Regions from separate parts of the Roseovarius sp. MBR-6 genome, predicted to be linked through region 1. Evidence: riboswitches for the same ligand, from Rfam matches in the RefSeq annotation. Region 1 holds a riboswitch; each other region holds the start of a gene.

The links. A riboswitch is a leader RNA that binds a small molecule or an ion and turns the genes downstream of it on or off. The one in region 1 is predicted to bind thiamine pyrophosphate.
Region 2: it holds a riboswitch for thiamine pyrophosphate, as region 1 does, so the genes downstream of both, thiC (phosphomethylpyrimidine synthase ThiC) here and ABIE57_RS12810 (ABC transporter ATP-binding protein) in region 1, are expected to answer to the same signal.
Region 3: it holds a riboswitch for thiamine pyrophosphate, as region 1 does, so the genes downstream of both, thiD (bifunctional hydroxymethylpyrimidine kinase/phosphomethylpyrimidine kinase) here and ABIE57_RS12810 (ABC transporter ATP-binding protein) in region 1, are expected to answer to the same signal.

The regions. Positions count from the first base shown of each region.
Region 1 is NZ_JBEPPW010000009.1:127,065-132,166, forward strand. Features, by position in the region: gene ABIE57_RS12790 (hypothetical protein) at 1-498, shown strand, start outside; gene ABIE57_RS12795 (c-type cytochrome) at 630-1,055, shown strand; gene ABIE57_RS12800 (GGDEF domain-containing protein) at 1,028-2,083, opposite strand; gene ABIE57_RS12805 (heme NO-binding domain-containing protein) at 2,080-2,682, opposite strand; TPP riboswitch at 2,785-2,883, shown strand; gene ABIE57_RS12810 (ABC transporter ATP-binding protein) at 2,919-3,653, shown strand; gene ABIE57_RS12815 (ABC transporter permease) at 3,650-4,390, shown strand; gene ppk2 (polyphosphate kinase 2) at 4,400-5,102, opposite strand, start outside.
Region 2 is NZ_JBEPPW010000012.1:76,498-81,599, forward strand. Features, by position in the region: gene ABIE57_RS14535 (2-hydroxychromene-2-carboxylate isomerase) at 1-205, shown strand, start outside; gene rpmI (50S ribosomal protein L35) at 330-530, shown strand; gene rplT (50S ribosomal protein L20) at 545-910, shown strand; gene thiC (phosphomethylpyrimidine synthase ThiC) at 973-2,778, opposite strand; TPP riboswitch at 2,879-2,999, opposite strand; gene ABIE57_RS14555 (NAD-dependent epimerase/dehydratase family protein) at 3,129-3,986, shown strand; gene ABIE57_RS14560 (sugar transferase) at 3,983-4,588, shown strand; gene ABIE57_RS14565 (TIGR02186 family protein) at 4,645-5,102, opposite strand, start outside.
Region 3 is NZ_JBEPPW010000003.1:40,973-46,074, forward strand. Features, by position in the region: gene ABIE57_RS04750 (GcvT family protein) at 1-1,323, shown strand, start outside; TPP riboswitch at 1,359-1,460, shown strand; gene thiD (bifunctional hydroxymethylpyrimidine kinase/phosphomethylpyrimidine kinase) at 1,501-2,295, shown strand; gene ABIE57_RS04760 (FAD-dependent oxidoreductase) at 2,292-3,278, shown strand; gene thiS (sulfur carrier protein ThiS) at 3,262-3,459, shown strand; gene ABIE57_RS04770 (thiazole synthase) at 3,461-4,231, shown strand; gene ABIE57_RS04775 (thiamine phosphate synthase) at 4,228-4,824, shown strand; gene ABIE57_RS04780 (ThiF family adenylyltransferase) at 4,821-5,102, shown strand, end outside.

The sequences.
Region 1 (5,102 bases):
CGGCGCACGGCGGCACGCACCGGCGCAGCCTGGGGGGAGGGCGGCTATGCCTGGGTCTGGCTGGATGCGCTCACGCTCGATCCGGGCGGGCTTGGCACCGTCGATGCGGCCTGTTTCGCCGATGGGTTGCGCGCCATCGTGCAGCGCAAGCCCGATCAGCACGTGATCAACCTTCTTGCCGCCTTTTGCGGTCTGACACTGGCCCCGCGCCGGTCCGGCACGCGGATGAGCGCGGCGCAGGAACGCGCGCGCGCCACCATCCACGGCTGTCTTGGCTGGCTCATTGCCGATCACCTGCAAGAGCTGCACCCGCTCCTGTGGTCGCAGGCCGTTCTGGAACCGGGACGCATCACGGCGCTGCCTGCGCGTCGAACCTTGCTGCAAACCGGTCGGCAGACCGCCTTGCGCACGATTGCCGCCTGCTTTGCCGAGGAGATGGCGGATGGGAAATCGCTCGCCTTTTCGTCGGCCGGCATGTATCGGCTGCCCGCCCTCTGACCCCTGCGCGCCTGACAACCGCACACATCGTTGTGAGAGGACATGACAAGCCTGTGATGCAGGGCGATGGCCTGTTGTGTCTTGCGAGGCCTGTGCCAACTCTTGATCAGGGTCACGCGGGAAGGATCATCATGAAAATCAACCTTTGGGCGATCTGCCTGATCGGGATCACCGGCCCCGGCCTCCCCGCCTCGGCCGCCGATCCCGAGCGCGGCGCACAGCTCTTCGAGGATTGTCGCGCCTGTCACACCGTGACGGATCAAAGCGGGCGAACCATCATACGCGGCGGGCGGACGGGCCCCAATCTGCATGGCGTGATCGGACGGCACGCGGGCAGTGTGCCGGGATTTCACTATTCGGTCTCGATGATCGAGGCCGGTCGTCGCGGCTTGCGCTGGAACGAGGCCGATTTTGTCGTCTATGTGCGCGATGCGACGGAATTTCTTCGGGCGTATCTGGACGATCCGACCGCCCGGGGCAAGATGGCCTACAAATTGCCCGATGCGGAAAAGGCGCGCGATGTGTGGTCCTATCTGGAACGCATTGCCACCCCCTGACCGTCGTGCCGGGCTGCGGCGGAGGAGGCGACCGGTGGCGCGGGAGCGATCACGAAGCGACCGCGACCGGCGTCCTTGGCGGCATAAAGCGCGCGATCAGCCACAGCCATGAGCGCCTCTGCCTCGTCACCGGCCCGCATCCGGCCCAGGGCACCCCCGATGCTGGCGGAAACGCGATGGCACCGCGCGCCATCGCTCACCGGTTCCTCGATCACCGAAATCAGCCGCCTCGCGACAGGATCAAGGTCGGCCCTGTCCGTCATCCCGGGCAGAAGCAGGACAAATTCATCCCCCCCCACCCGCGCGACGATGTCGTCGACGCGCACCACCGAGAGCATCCGCCGCGCCACCACGCGCAAGACCAGGTCCCCCGCCGCATGGCCTTGGGTATCGTTGACCTGCTTGAAATGGTCGAGATCGAGATGCAGGAAAGCGCAGGGTTGGTCCGTTTCCCGAAGTCGCGCAAGCGCAAGGTCGAAGGCGCGGCGATTGCGCAACCCGGTCAGCGGGTCGGTGAGCGCCTGTTCCTGTGCCGCCTGGCGCGCCCCCTCCAGCCGGTGATTGAGGCGGCGCGATTCCTCCATTGCCACACTCTTGGCCTCGAGCAGGTAGAGCATTTCCGTGGTTGGGTCGGTCGCCGCGAAATCCGCGCCCGTCAGGGCGTAATCGCGCACCGCCTCGACCACCGAAATGCCGAAGGAAAGGTTGAGGACCACGCCGCCCGCAGGGCCAAGCGATCCGTCCCCGGGCAGGCGGCACACCACGCCCTTGAGCACATGAGAGGCGCCCGTGCGTGGCCGAAGCCGGAGCCGCGCCCCCTCCAGCGCAGCCAGCCCGGCCATGGTGTCGACACTCTGCGGTCGCAGCACCTCGAACAGTTCCAGAAACCGCGCGCCGACACTCTCGCGCGGGGCCAGGACCCGGGCCAGCGTCGGCCCGGCGGCCAGCACATGCCCGGTCGGCCCGACAAGGGCGAACATCGGGCAAAGCCGCGCGAGCATCGCGTCAAGCGCCGCGACCGCGGTCATCGCACGACCGGCCCCGCGCCGAGATCAAAGGCGCGCCCGTGGGCAAAGGCGGCGTCAAGCAACCGCACCTCGATCACCTCGCGCCGGGCATCCGCGCCCCGAGAGCCGATCAGCACCAGCGCGCCATAGTCATCCGCCATCGCCCGGAGCATCCCCACGAGCACCGGACCGAGCGGAAGCCCCGCCCGCGGACATGCCCCCACCTCGATCCGGTAAAGCCCCGGCATCTCCGGATGAAGCCGGATTTCGGGCAGGGCAAAATCCGGCATGGCGAGACGCGCGCGATCCGGCAAATCCTCCAGCGAGTGCAGGAAATCGAGAAAATCGACGCCACCGAAGCGCAAGAGCCTGCGCACCGCCTCGGTGCGCGGCTGCGAGACCAGATAGGTGCCCAGATCCTCCAGCACCTCCTCGGGCGCGCGCCCCACCCGCTCGGCCAGCGCCGCGAGCAGCCGCTCGGTCACCTCCGGCGCGCAGGGCATCAGCGGCTCGAACGCCGCCTCGCCAAGCGACAGCGCCTCCACCAGCGCCCGCCGGAGCGCCTCGCCATACGTGTCGCGCACGAACCAATCGAGCGCGCGGTTGATCAACCCGTTCATATCCCTCTCCACGCCGATGGGCACAGTATCGCAAGCGTTCTTTAACAAAACCTGAACGCGTGCCGGAAAACTTGCCCCGGCGCGCCCGCGATGCTACGCAGCGCGCATCCGTTGGGGTGCCCGCAAGGGCTGAGAGGCACGCGCCAACCCATCGAACCTGATCCGGCTCGCACCGGCGGAGGGAACGGAGCACGCCCACGCCCCCCTCCCTGCGCGCCCCTGACCGAGGACCGCCCATGTGCGCCGCCCCCGCGCTATTGATCGACGGCACCGCCCGTATCGGCGTGGAGCGGCTCTTTGGCCCCTTGCGCCTCGAGATCGAGGGCGGGCGGATCACCTGCCTGCTCGGCCCCTCGGGCGTGGGCAAGACCACGCTGCTGCGGCTTGTGGCAGGGCTTGACGAGGTGACGCGCTTCGAGGGCCGCATATCCGCCTCTGACGGGCTGCCGCTTGCGGGGCGCATCGCGCTCATGGCACAGGGCGCGGACCTGCTGCCGTGGCGCGACGTGCTGGGAAACGTGGCGCTCGGGGCGCGGCTGCGCGGGCAATCGCCCGACCTGCCCCGTGCCCGCGCGATCATTGACCGGATGGGCCTTGGCCCGCACGCCCGCAAGCGTCCCCATACCCTCTCGGGCGGACAGCGGCAGCGCGTGGCCCTTGCGCGCACATTGATGGAGGACCGCCCCATTGTCCTTCTGGACGAGCCCTTTTCGGCGCTCGACGCGGGCACGCGCGCGCAGATGCAGGACCTCGCCGCCGCGCATCTGGCAGGGCGGACCGTGTGGATGGTGACCCATGATCCCGGGGAGGCCGCGCGGATGGGCCACGCCATCCACATCCTGTCCGAGGCCGGTCTCGAGACCGTCGCGCCGCCCCCCGGCCCGGTCCCGCGTGCGGTCGACGATCCCGACACCCTCGCCGTTCAGGGGAGCCTTCTGGCGCGGCTGCGCGACCTCGGGACAGGCGCATGAACCGCGCCCTGATCCTTGCCGGCACGGTGGCGCTGGCGCTTGGCCTGTGGCAGGCGCTGGTGGTGCTGGCGTCCCTGCCGCCCTTCATCCTGCCGGGCCCCGCGCGCGTGGCCGAGACCCTCTGGAGCAGCCGCGCGCTCATCGCCGAACATGGCCTGATCACCGCCGCCGAGGTGCTCATCGGGCTGGCGCTTGGCGCGGTGCTGGGCGGGGCCTCGGCCATCGGTCTTGCCGCCTCGCCGGTCGCGCGTCGGCTCATTCGCCCGATGATGGTGTTTTCGCAGGCAATCCCGGTCTTTGCCCTCGCGCCGATCCTGACGCTCTGGCTGGGCTATGGCCTTGCCTCCAAGATCGCCATGGCGCTGCTCATCATCTATTTTCCCGTCACGTCGGCGTTCTTTGACGCGCTGATGCGCACGCCGCAGCCGCTTCTTGATCTTGGGCGCGTCATGGGGACGACCCCCGCGCGGCTCATGTGGCATATCCGCGTGCCCGCCGCCCTGCCCGGACTTGCCTCGGGGCTGCGGCTGGCGGCGGTCTATGCTCCGATCGGCGCGATCATCGGCGAATGGGTGGGTGCGTCAAAGGGCCTTGGCTATCTGATGCTGCTGGCCAACGGGCGCGCCAAGATCGACCTGATGTTCGCGGCCCTCATCGTGCTGGCGGTCTTCACGCTGCTCTTGCACCGCGCGGTCGACGCCGGGTGTCGGCGCTGGCTTGACAGCCGGTCGACCTGAGCCGCGCCCTCACCGCCCGGCGCGCGCGTCGGGATGCAGCGACTTGCCCAGGATGTGGTCGGACTTGTGCAGAACGTGCTGCGCCGTCGATACGATCAGCGGATCGGGTGCATGGGCGATCTTGCGATTCTTGCCGGGGTAGTCGATCGAATTCAGGAAATGCAGCATGCAGTTGAGCCGCGCGCGCTTCTTGTCGTCGGACTTGACCACCGTCCAGGGCGCGTCGGCGGTATCGGTGTAAAAGAACATCGCCTCCTTGGCCTCGGTGTAATCGTCCCACTTGTCGAGGCTGGCCTTGTCGATGGGGCTCAGCTTCCAGAGTTTCAACGGATCGGTCTCGCGGCTGGCAAAGCGGGTGCGCTGCTCGCCCTGCGTGACCGAGAACCAGTATTTGAAAAGCCGGATGCCCGAGCGCACCAGCATCCGCTCCAACTCGGGTGTCTCGCGCATGAACTCGAGATATTCATGCGGCTCGCAAAAGCCCATGACGCGCTCCACGCCTGCGCGGTTATACCACGAGCGGTCGTAGAGCACGATCTCGCCCGCCGTGGGCAGATGCTCGATATAGCGCTGGAAATACCATTGCCCGCGCTCCACGTCCGAGGGCTTGTTGAGCGCCACGACACGCGCGGCGCGCGGGTTGAGATGCTCGGTGAAGCGCTTGATCGTGCCGCCTTTGCCGGCCGCGTCGCGCCCCTCGAAGATCAGCACG
Region 2 (5,102 bases), on a different contig from region 1:
GATCCTGAGCGCCGCGCGCAGCGAGGACATACAGGCGATATACCGTGCCAATACCGCCGAGGCGATTGCCCTGCCGGTCTTTGGCTCGCCCACCTATGTGGTGGCGGGCGATCCGTTCTACGGGCAGGACCGGCTGGACCTGGTGGAGCGCGCGCTTGTCACCCCCTTTGCTCCCTCCTGCTGGCGCAATCCTCCGGTCGGTTGAGGTGTGGCGCAGGCCCTCTTGCACTCTTCGGGCGGAGCGCGTATAGCACCCGCTCATTCCGCCGGTCCGGCCAGATGTGGCATGCCGAGGCTGGCGATTCTACCGACCGAAAGAGGAGCCGGAAATGCCCAAGATGAAGACCAAGTCGAGCTGCAAGAAGCGGTTCAAGATGACGGCCTCTGGCCGCATTGTGGCCGCACAGGCCGGCAAGCGCCATGGCATGATCAAGCGGACCAATAAATTCATCCGCAACGCGCGTGGCACCACCACGCTCAGCAAAGCCGACGAGGGGATCATCAAGCCGATGATGCCCTACGCGCGTTAAGGAGGAATCAGGATATGTCACGCGTCAAAGGTGGGGTTGTCACCCACGCCCGTCACAAGAAAGTCATCAAGGCCGCCAAGGGCTACTATGGCCGCCGCAAGAACACCTTCAAGGTGGCCGCACAGGCCGTCGACAAGGCCAACCAATACGCCACGCGCGACCGCAAGAACCGCAAGCGCAATTTCCGCGCGCTGTGGATCCAGCGGATCAACGCCGCCGTGCGCGCCCATGACGAGGGGCTGACCTATTCGCGCTTCATCAACGGTCTGTCGCTTGCCGGGGTCGAGGTGGATCGCAAGGTTCTGGCCGATCTCGCTGTGCACGAACCGGCGGCGTTCAACGCCATCGTCGATCAGGCAAAGCAGGCGCTGGCCGCCTGAGGCCAGTCGCGGATGAGGGACAAGGATGCGCCGCCCGGATAAACCGGGCGGCGTTTTCCGTTTCAGACTTTGTCGGTCTCGGCCACGGGCACGTAAAGATCGCCGCCTTCGCGGAATTTCTCGGCCATCGCCGCCATCCCCTCTTTCTGCGCCTCGGCGCGGATGTCGTGGCTGATCCTCATCGAACAGAATTTCGGCCCGCACATCGAGCAGAAATGCGCCACCTTGTGCGCCTCCTTGGGCAGGGTCTGATCGTGGAAGTCGCGCGCGGTTTCGGGGTCGAGAGAGAGGTTGAACTGATCTTCCCAGCGAAACTCGAACCGCGCGCGTGACAGCGCATCGTCGCGCCGCTGCGCGCCGGGCAGGCCCTTGGCAAGGTCGGCGGCATGGGCCGCGATCTTGTAGGTGATGACGCCGGTTTTCACATCGTTGCGGTCGGGCAGGCCCAGATGTTCCTTGGGCGTGACGTAGCACAGCATGGCGCAGCCGAACCAGCCGATCATCGCCGCCCCGATGCCGCTGGTGATGTGGTCATAGCCGGGGGCGATATCGGTGGTGAGCGGCCCGAGCGTGTAAAAGGGGGCCTCGTGACAGCATTCAAGCTGCTTGTCCATGTTCTCCTTGATCTTGTGCATGGCGACATGGCCGGGGCCTTCGATCATCACCTGGCACTCCTTGGCCCACGCGATTTTCGTGAGTTCCCCCAATGTCTCCAACTCGGCGAATTGCGCGGCATCGTTGGCGTCCGCAATGGAGCCGGGGCGCAGCCCGTCGCCCAGTGAAAAGCTCACGTCATACTGGCGGCAGATGTCGCAAATCTCCTCGAAATGCTCATAAAGAAAGCTCTCGCGGTGATGATGCAGGCACCATTTGGCCATGATCGACCCACCGCGCGACACGATCCCCGTCACCCGGTTCACCGTCATCGGCACCATGTGCAGGCGCACGCCCGCGTGGATGGTGACATAATCCACCCCCTGTTCGGCCTGCTCGATCAGCGTGTCGCGGAACACCTCCCATGTCAGGTCCTCGGCGACGCCATGCACCTTTTCCAGCGCCTGATAGATCGGCACGGTGCCGATGGGCACAGGGGAATTGCGGATGATCCATTCGCGGGTGTTGTGGATGTTGCGCCCGGTGGAAAGGTCCATCACCGTATCGGCCCCCCAGCGGATCGCCCAGACCAGTTTTTCCACCTCCTCCTCCATCGAGGAGGTGACGGCCGAGGTGCCCATGTTGGCGTTGATCTTCACAAGGAAGTTGCGCCCGATGATCATCGGCTCCAGTTCCGGGTGGTTGATATTGGCCGGGATGATGGCGCGGCCCGCCGCGATCTCGGCGCGCACGAATTCGGGGGTCACATGGTCTGGGATGCTGGCCCCCCAGTCATTGCCGTCGCGCGGTGCCGCATCCGCCTCGCGCAACTGATTCTCGCGGATGGCCACGAATTCCATCTCGGGCGTGATGATGCCCGCGCGCGCATAGGCCAGTTGCGTGGGGGCCGCACCGCCCGTGCCACGAAGGGGTTGCCCCCGCACCGGGAATTCCGGCACCAGCCGGTCGCCGGTGACAAAGCCGTTATCCTCGGGCCTCACATGGCGGCCCTCATAGGCCGCCACATCGCCGCGCGCCATGATCCAGCCGCGCCGCAGCGCGGGCAGGCCGCGCGCGATGTCGGTTTGCGCCTCGGGATCGGTATAGGGGCCGGAACTGTCATAGACCGGCAAGGGGGCCTCGCCCGCCGTGGGATGGGTGGAAATCTCGCGCATGGGCACGCGGATATCGGGGTGCAACGCGCCCGCCACGTAAATCTTGCGCGAGGCGGGCAAGGGGCCGGTGGTCACGGTGGGGGTGGTCAGGGTGGTCATTTTGGTGCTCCTCGAGCCATGGTTCCAAAGAGACCAGATGAGCCGTGGACGGGGAGGCGTGGGGAAGGGTCCCCCTTCGGAACAGACAGACCGCCATGCGGCGCGCGGTTCCCGAGCTTCCTACGCCAGTATCAACTGGATCAGGTTCAAAGGGTCGCCTCACCGGTGTCACCACCTGTCAGCCTCTCAGTCCCCAAGGCGGGACTCCCCTGCAAGGGTGAGGGTAGAACGACGATCTGCGCAGTTCAAGCGAATGTGGCGTCCCGACGGCGGTCTCTTGTCGAGAGGCGGCATTGATTGATAGACCGCGAGGGGCCGGGGCGGGTCATGTCCCCGGAAAGAGGGGGCGCATGACGGACAGGGCGCGCGCGCCGGTTCTTCTGACCGGGGCATCGGGACGGGTCGGACGGATGGTGTTGTGGCACTGGCCGGTTTCGGCTGTGCCTGTCGTGCCACAATATCGTCGGATGGTGCCGGCGGGGGCGCTTCTGTGGGACCCGATGGAGGGGCCGCGCGCGCTCATCGACCATCAGGCGCGGAGCGGACAGACATTCCGGGCGCTGGTGGCGCTGGCGGGGGTCGTGCCGGGCGCGGGCCACGATATGTCGCGCAACCGGATACTTGCCGAGGCCACGCTTGCGGCGGCTGAAAGCGCGGGCATCACGCGGGTGTTGCTGGCCTCGTCTTCGGCGGTTTACGGACCGGGCGAGCATATCACCGAGGACACCGCTTGCGCGCCCGCCAATGCCTATGGCGCGGCCAAGCTGGAGATGGAGGCGGTGGGGCGCGCGTGGCGTGACCGGGGGCTTGAGGTCTGCGCGCTGCGGATAGGGAATGTGGCGGGCGCGGATGCGCTGCTTCTGAACGTGGCGCGGGGGGCGGGGGAGATCACGCTTGATGTCTTCGCGGATGGCGCAGGGCCGCTGCGCTCCTATATCGGGCCGCGCACGCTGGCGCAGGTGCTGGTCACGCTGTGCCTGCATGACGGAGCGTTGCCATCCGCGCTCAACATCGCGGCCCCCGGTCCCGTGACCATGGCCGCGCTCGCACAGGCGGCGGGGGCAAGCAGCCGGCCCCGCCCCGCCCCGCCGACGGCGCATCAGCGCATCACCCTCGATTGCACCCGGCTTGCCGCGCTCCACGCCTTTGCCCCCGAGGACAGCACACCCGGCGAGATGGTCCGCCAATGGCGGGCGGTTGCCTCATGACGCCTGCGAAACGCGCCTTCGACCTTGTCTTTGCGCTGGCCCTCGGGGTGCTTCTGGCGCCGGTGATGGCGCTCACCGCGCTGGCCGTGCTGGTGCTGGATGGGCGGCCTGTCTTCTTCCGGTCCGAGCGGATGAAGACGCCGACCGAGGGGTTTTTCCTTCTCAAGTTCCGCACCATGACCCCGGCAGAGGCAGATCAGGGCGTGTCGGGCGGCGACAAGGCGCATCGCATCACCCGCGCCGGGCATCTTCTCAGGCGGACCCATCTTGATGAGGTGCCGCAATTGTGGAACGTGATCCGCGGCGATCTGAGCCTTGTCGGCCCGCGCCCGCCGTTGCGCAGCTATGTGGAACGCTTTCCGGAGACCTATGCGCAGGTCTTGCGCTCGCGTCCCGGCCTGACCGGGCTGGCAACCCTGCGCTATCACGCCCATGAGGCGCGGCTGCTGGCACAGAGCCGCAGCGCCGCCGAGACCGACGCCATATACTGCCGTGCCTGTGTGCCGCGCAAGGCGCGGCTCGACCTGATCTATCAGCGCCGCCGCACGCTCTGTCTTGATCTGCTGCTGCTCTGTCAGACCGTGGTCAAGGGCTGGCGGTAACGCGTTTTGGCGCAATTCCGGGCCGAAATGGTCCATCGGCCCTGTCCGAAATTCCTTTAACCCCGGCGCAGCAGCCGAAACACCGCCGAGGCCCCCCATCCCGCCGCGATGGCGATGGCAATCGACAGAAGGCCATAGACCAGCGGCTGCTCGCGCGAGAGCGTGAAGAGCCAGCGTTCCAGCCCGACCTTGTGCACGTCGATGGCCGTCTCGAATTGCGACACGACCCGGCCCTCGCGCGTGAGGAAGATGCGCGTGGGATAGATGCCCTCGGTCAGGTTCGCAGGCAGCCGGATCGCGGTGCGGAACAGCGTCTGCTCGTCGAGAGCGACAGTGTTTTCCAAGAGTTGATAGGCGTCCTGCCCGCGCCGGATGCGAATGAGCGCCTCGGTGAAATTCTCGACATCCTCGGCCATGCTGGCCGCGCCCACGGAGCGGATCGCGCGCGGGATCGAGACGCGGTGGCGCAGGTCCTCGGTATTGGTCAGAACCTGATCTAGCGGCCCGGTGGTGG
Region 3 (5,102 bases), on a different contig from region 1:
GAATGGATGGTCGAGGGCGAGCCGTCGCTTGACATGTTCGCCTGGGATCTGGCGCGGTTCGGCGACTGGGCCGGGCGCGATTTCACCCGCGCGCGCGTGGCCGACCAATATGCGCACCGCTTCAAGATCCATTTCCCCGGCGAGGAGCGCGCCGCGGGCCGCCCAGTGCGCACCCGCCCAATCCATGCCATGCAGGCCGGGATGGGCGCGCGCTTCGGCCTCAACTTCGGCTGGGAGCATCCGCTCTATTTCGACGCCGCCATTCCCGACAGCGCCGGGTTCACCCGACAGCCCTGGTGGGAGGCCGTGGGCCGCGAGGCGCGCGGCTTGCGTGATCGTGCCGGGATCATCGACATCTCCAATTTTGCCAAATACCGCGTCACCGGGCCGGGGGCGGAGGACTGGCTCAACGCGCTCTTCGCCAACCGGATGCCGCGGGAGGTGGGCCGCGCCTGCCTCACGCCGCTCATCGGCAAGCGGGGCGGGATCGCGGGGGATTTCACCGTGACGCGGCTCGGGGAGGAAGAATTCTGGGTGCTCGGTGGCGGCGCGGCGGAACGCTATCACCGGCGCTTCTTCGCGCAGGTGCCGCTGCCCGAGGGCACCCGTTTCGAAAGCCTGACCGGGGCCGTCTGCGGGGTCAGTGTCGCGGGGCCACAATCGCGCGCCCTGCTGCAAGGCCTCACCGACGCGGACCTCTCCAACGCCGCCTTTCCGTTCTTCCGCTCGCAGCGCATGACCGTGGCGGGCGTCGAGGCCGTCGCGCTGCGCGTCAGCTTCACCGGCGATCTGGGTTGGGAACTGCACATCGCCGAGGCCGATCAGACACGGCTTTATTCGGCCCTGATCGAGGCGGGCAAAGCCATCGGCGCGGGCCCCGTGGGCAGCCGCGCGCTCATGTCGCTGCGGCTCGAGAAAGGGTATGGCAGTTGGGGGCGCGACTATTCGCCCGAATACTGGCCGCAGGAATGCGGGTTGGCGGGCCTCATCCGCCCCGACAAGCCCTTCCTCAACCACGAGAGCTGGCGCGCCATTTCCGATAACGCGCCGCGCGACCGCATGGTCCTGCTCGAGATCGACGCGACCGAGGCCGATGCCTCGGGCGGCGAGCCGATCTTTCTGCCGGGTGGCACGGCCGCGGGTCAGGTGAGTTCGGGCGGCTATGGCCACGCGGTCGGCAAATCCCTCGCTCTGGCCTATCTCAAGGCCGAACACGCCACCCCCGGCACCGCGCTTCACGTTTCGCTTCTGGGCCGCGCGGATGATGCGCGGGTGCTGGAGCATCCGCCGTTTGATCCCGAGGGGCTGCGTCTGCGCGGCTGACCCTTGAAGGTGCCGGTTCGCGGTGTTACGTCTCCATTATTCCGTTGGGGTGCCCCGCAAGGGGCTGAGAGGTGCCAAGCCAACCCATCGAACCTGATCCGGGTGATGCCGGCGTAGGGAACGGACCTCCGCCCCGATGGTGCCCGAAGGCCGTTCCGCGAACATGAGGAGGCGGGCATGGTGGCGTGCGCACTGACAATCGCGGGTTCTGACAGCGGCGGCGGCGCGGGCATTCAGGCCGACCTCAAGACGTTTTCCGCGCTTGGCGTCTATGGCGCAAGCGTGCTGACCGCCGTCACGGCACAGAATACCGTCGCGGTGACAGCGGTTCACGCGGTCCCGCCCGAGGTGGTGGCAGCACAGATCGCCACCGTTCTGGATGATATCCGCGTCGATGCCATCAAGATCGGGATGCTGGGCGATGCCGCGCTGATCGAGACGGTGGCGGAGGCCCTGGCCGGGTATCGCGGCCCGGTCGTGCTCGATCCGGTCATGATCGCCAAATCCGGCGCGCGGCTTTTGCCCGAGACGGCGCGCGCGGCGCTGATCGTGCATCTGCTGCCGCGCGCCGATCTGCTCACGCCCAACCTGCCCGAGGCGGCGGCGCTGTTGGGTCTGCCGGAGGCCGTGAGCGACGCCGGGATGCGGGACCAGGGCGCGCGGCTGCGCGATCTGGGGGCAAAGGCGGTTCTGATGAAGGGCGGTCACGCGGCGGGCGAGACCTGCACCGACTGGCTGATGGCCGTCGACCCCCACCGCCTTGACGCCCCCCGCATTGCCACGCGCAACACCCATGGCACCGGGTGCAGCTATTCCTCGGCCATCGCGGCGGGGCTGGCGCAGGGGCTTGGCCTGTCCGAGGCCGTCACCCGCGCCCATGGCTGGCTCCACGCCGCGATCCGCGCCGCTGACCGTCTCGATATCGGCCGCGGGCACGGGCCGGTGCATCATTTCCACGAGGTCTGGCCATGACCCGCGCCGTCACGATCCGTGGCGCGGGCGTCGTCGGGCTTTGCGTGGCCACCGAGTTGAGGGCGCGCGGCGTGGCCGTCACTCTGATCGACCCGGCCCCCTTGCCCGGTGAAGCGGCCTGTTCGTGGTGGGCGGGCGGGATGCTCGCGCCCTTCTGCGAAGGGTTCACCGCCGAGGAACCGGTGGTGCGGTTGGGGCAAGAGGCCGCCGACTGGTGGGACGCGCAGGGCGTGACGGTCACACGGCGCGGCTCGCTCGTGATCACGCTGGAGCGCGACCGGCGCGAGCTTGATGTGTTCGCCCGACGCACCAACGGGCACCGGCTGGTCAAGGCCGAGGAGCTCGCCGCGCTCGAGCCGGACCTGGCCGAGCGCCATGACCGCGCCCTGTTCTTCGAGGCTGAGGCGCATATCGACCCGCGCGCGGCGCTGCTCCATCTGCACCGCCGTTTGCAGGAGGGTGGCGCGCGCTTTGTGCAAGGCACGGACGCGCCCCAAGGGCCGGTGATCGACTGTCGCGGTCTGGCTGCGCAAGACAGCCTGCCCGACTTGCGCGGCGTCAAGGGTGAGATGGTGGTGTTGCGCACAACCGATGTGACGCTGCGCCGCCCCGTCCGCCTGCTGCACCCGCGCTTTCCGCTCTATATCGTGCCGCGCGGCGATGGCATTTACATGCTGGGCGCGACGCAGATCGAAAGCGAGGAACGCCACCGCGCCACGGCCCGTTCGGTGATGGAACTGCTCTCCGCCGCCTACGCGCTGCACCCCGCCTTCGCCGATGCGGAACTGCTGGAGATCGGCGTTGATGCCCGCCCCGCCTTTCCCGACAACCTGCCGCGCCTCACGGCCAAGGGCGACGTGCTCCATGCCAACGGCCTCTTTCGCCACGGCTTTCTTCTGGCGCCCGCGCTTGCGCGAATGGCCGCCGATGTGGTGACGGGCGGCGAAACAACCCCGGAGTTTGCCCATGAAGATCACGGTTAACGGCACCGCACAGGATACAGCCGCGCCGACCCTCGACGCGCTGCTGATCGAGCTGGGCCACGGCGGGGCCAAGGTGGCAACGGCGGTGAACGAGACTTTCGTGCCCGCCGCTCTCAGGCCGGAACAGAGATTGAATGAAGGGGATCGTGTGGAAATCGTCGCCCCTCGGCAAGGGGGTTGAGATGCCGATCTACTACGACACCGAAGTGACATCGCGCCTGATGCTGGGCACCGCGCAATATCCCTCGCCCGCGATCCTGGCGCAGGCCTTCCGCCGCTCGGGTGCGGGCATCGCCACGGTCTCCGTGCGCCGCGAAGCGGGGGGCGCACGCGCTGGACAGGCGTTCTGGGACATGATCCGCGCGCTTGGCGTTCATGTCCTGCCCAATACGGCGGGCTGCCATTCGGTGCGCGAGGCGGTGACCACGGCGCAGATGGCGCGCGAACTGTTTGACACCAACTGGATCAAGCTGGAGGTGATTGGCCATGCCGACACATTGCAGCCCGATCCCTTCGGGCTGGTGGAGGCTGCGCGCATCCTGACCGATGACGGATTTCAGGTGTTTCCCTATTGCACCGAGGATCTGGTGCTGTGCGAACGGCTGGTCGAGGCCGGGTGTCGGGTGCTGATGCCCTGGGGCGCGCCGATCGGCACCGGGCTGGGGCTCAACAATATCTACGGGCTGCGGTCCTTGCGCGCGCATTTCCCCGACCTGCCGCTGGTGATCGACGCCGGATTGGGCCTGCCCTCGCAGGCCGCGCACGCGATGGAACTGGGCTATGACGCGGTGCTGTTGAACACGGCGGTGGCCAAGGCGGGCGATCCGGCGGCGATGGCCGAGGGCTTCGCCCGCGCGGTCGAGGCCGGGCGGCTGGCCTATGAGGCCGACCCGATGGCCCCGCGCGACATGGCCGCGCCCTCCACCCCCGTGTTCGGAAAGGCGCTGCTATGAGCCTGCCCCGCTTCTACCCGATTTTCGAGCGCGCCGACTGGCTGCGCCGGATGCTGCCCTTGGGCGTGAAACTGGCGCAACTGCGCATCAAGGACATGGAAGGGGAGGCCCTGCGCACAGAGATCGCGGCGGCGCGCGACCTTGCCCGCACCCATGGCGCGGCGCTGGTGGTCAATGATCACTGGCAGGTGGCGATGGATCTGGGCTGCGACTGGGTGCATCTGGGGCAGGAGGATCTCGATACCGCCGATATTGCCGCGATCCGCCGCGCCGGGATCAGGCTGGGCCTCAGCACGCATGATCATGCCGAACTTGACCGCGCGCTGTCGCACGATCCCGATTACGTGGCGCTTGGCCCGGTCTACCCGACCATTCTGAAAAAGATGAAATGGCGTGAACAGGGGCTTGACCGGCTCGGCGAATGGAAGCGGCTGATCGGCGATATCCCCCTTGTCGCCATTGGCGGCATGTCGGTCGAGCGCGCGCAGGGTGCCTTTGACGCGGGCGCCGATGTAGTCTCGGCGGTCACGGATATCACGCTCAACCCCGATCCCGAAGCGCGGGTGCGGGACTGGATCGAGGTGACGGCATGACCCGCTACGCGCGTCAGATCGCCCTTCTCGGCACCGAAGGGCAGGATCGACTCGCGCAGGCGCATGTGCTGATCGTCGGCGCGGGAGGCCTCACCGCGCCGGTCCTGCCCTACCTTGTCGGCGCGGGCGTGGGGCGGATCACGCTGATGGATCGCGACCGGGTCAGCTTGAGCAACCTGCACCGGCAGACCCTCTTTCGCATGGAGGATATCGGGCAACCCAAGGTCGAGGTTGCGGCCCGGCATATGGCCGCGCTCAACCCCGATTGCGCGATTTCC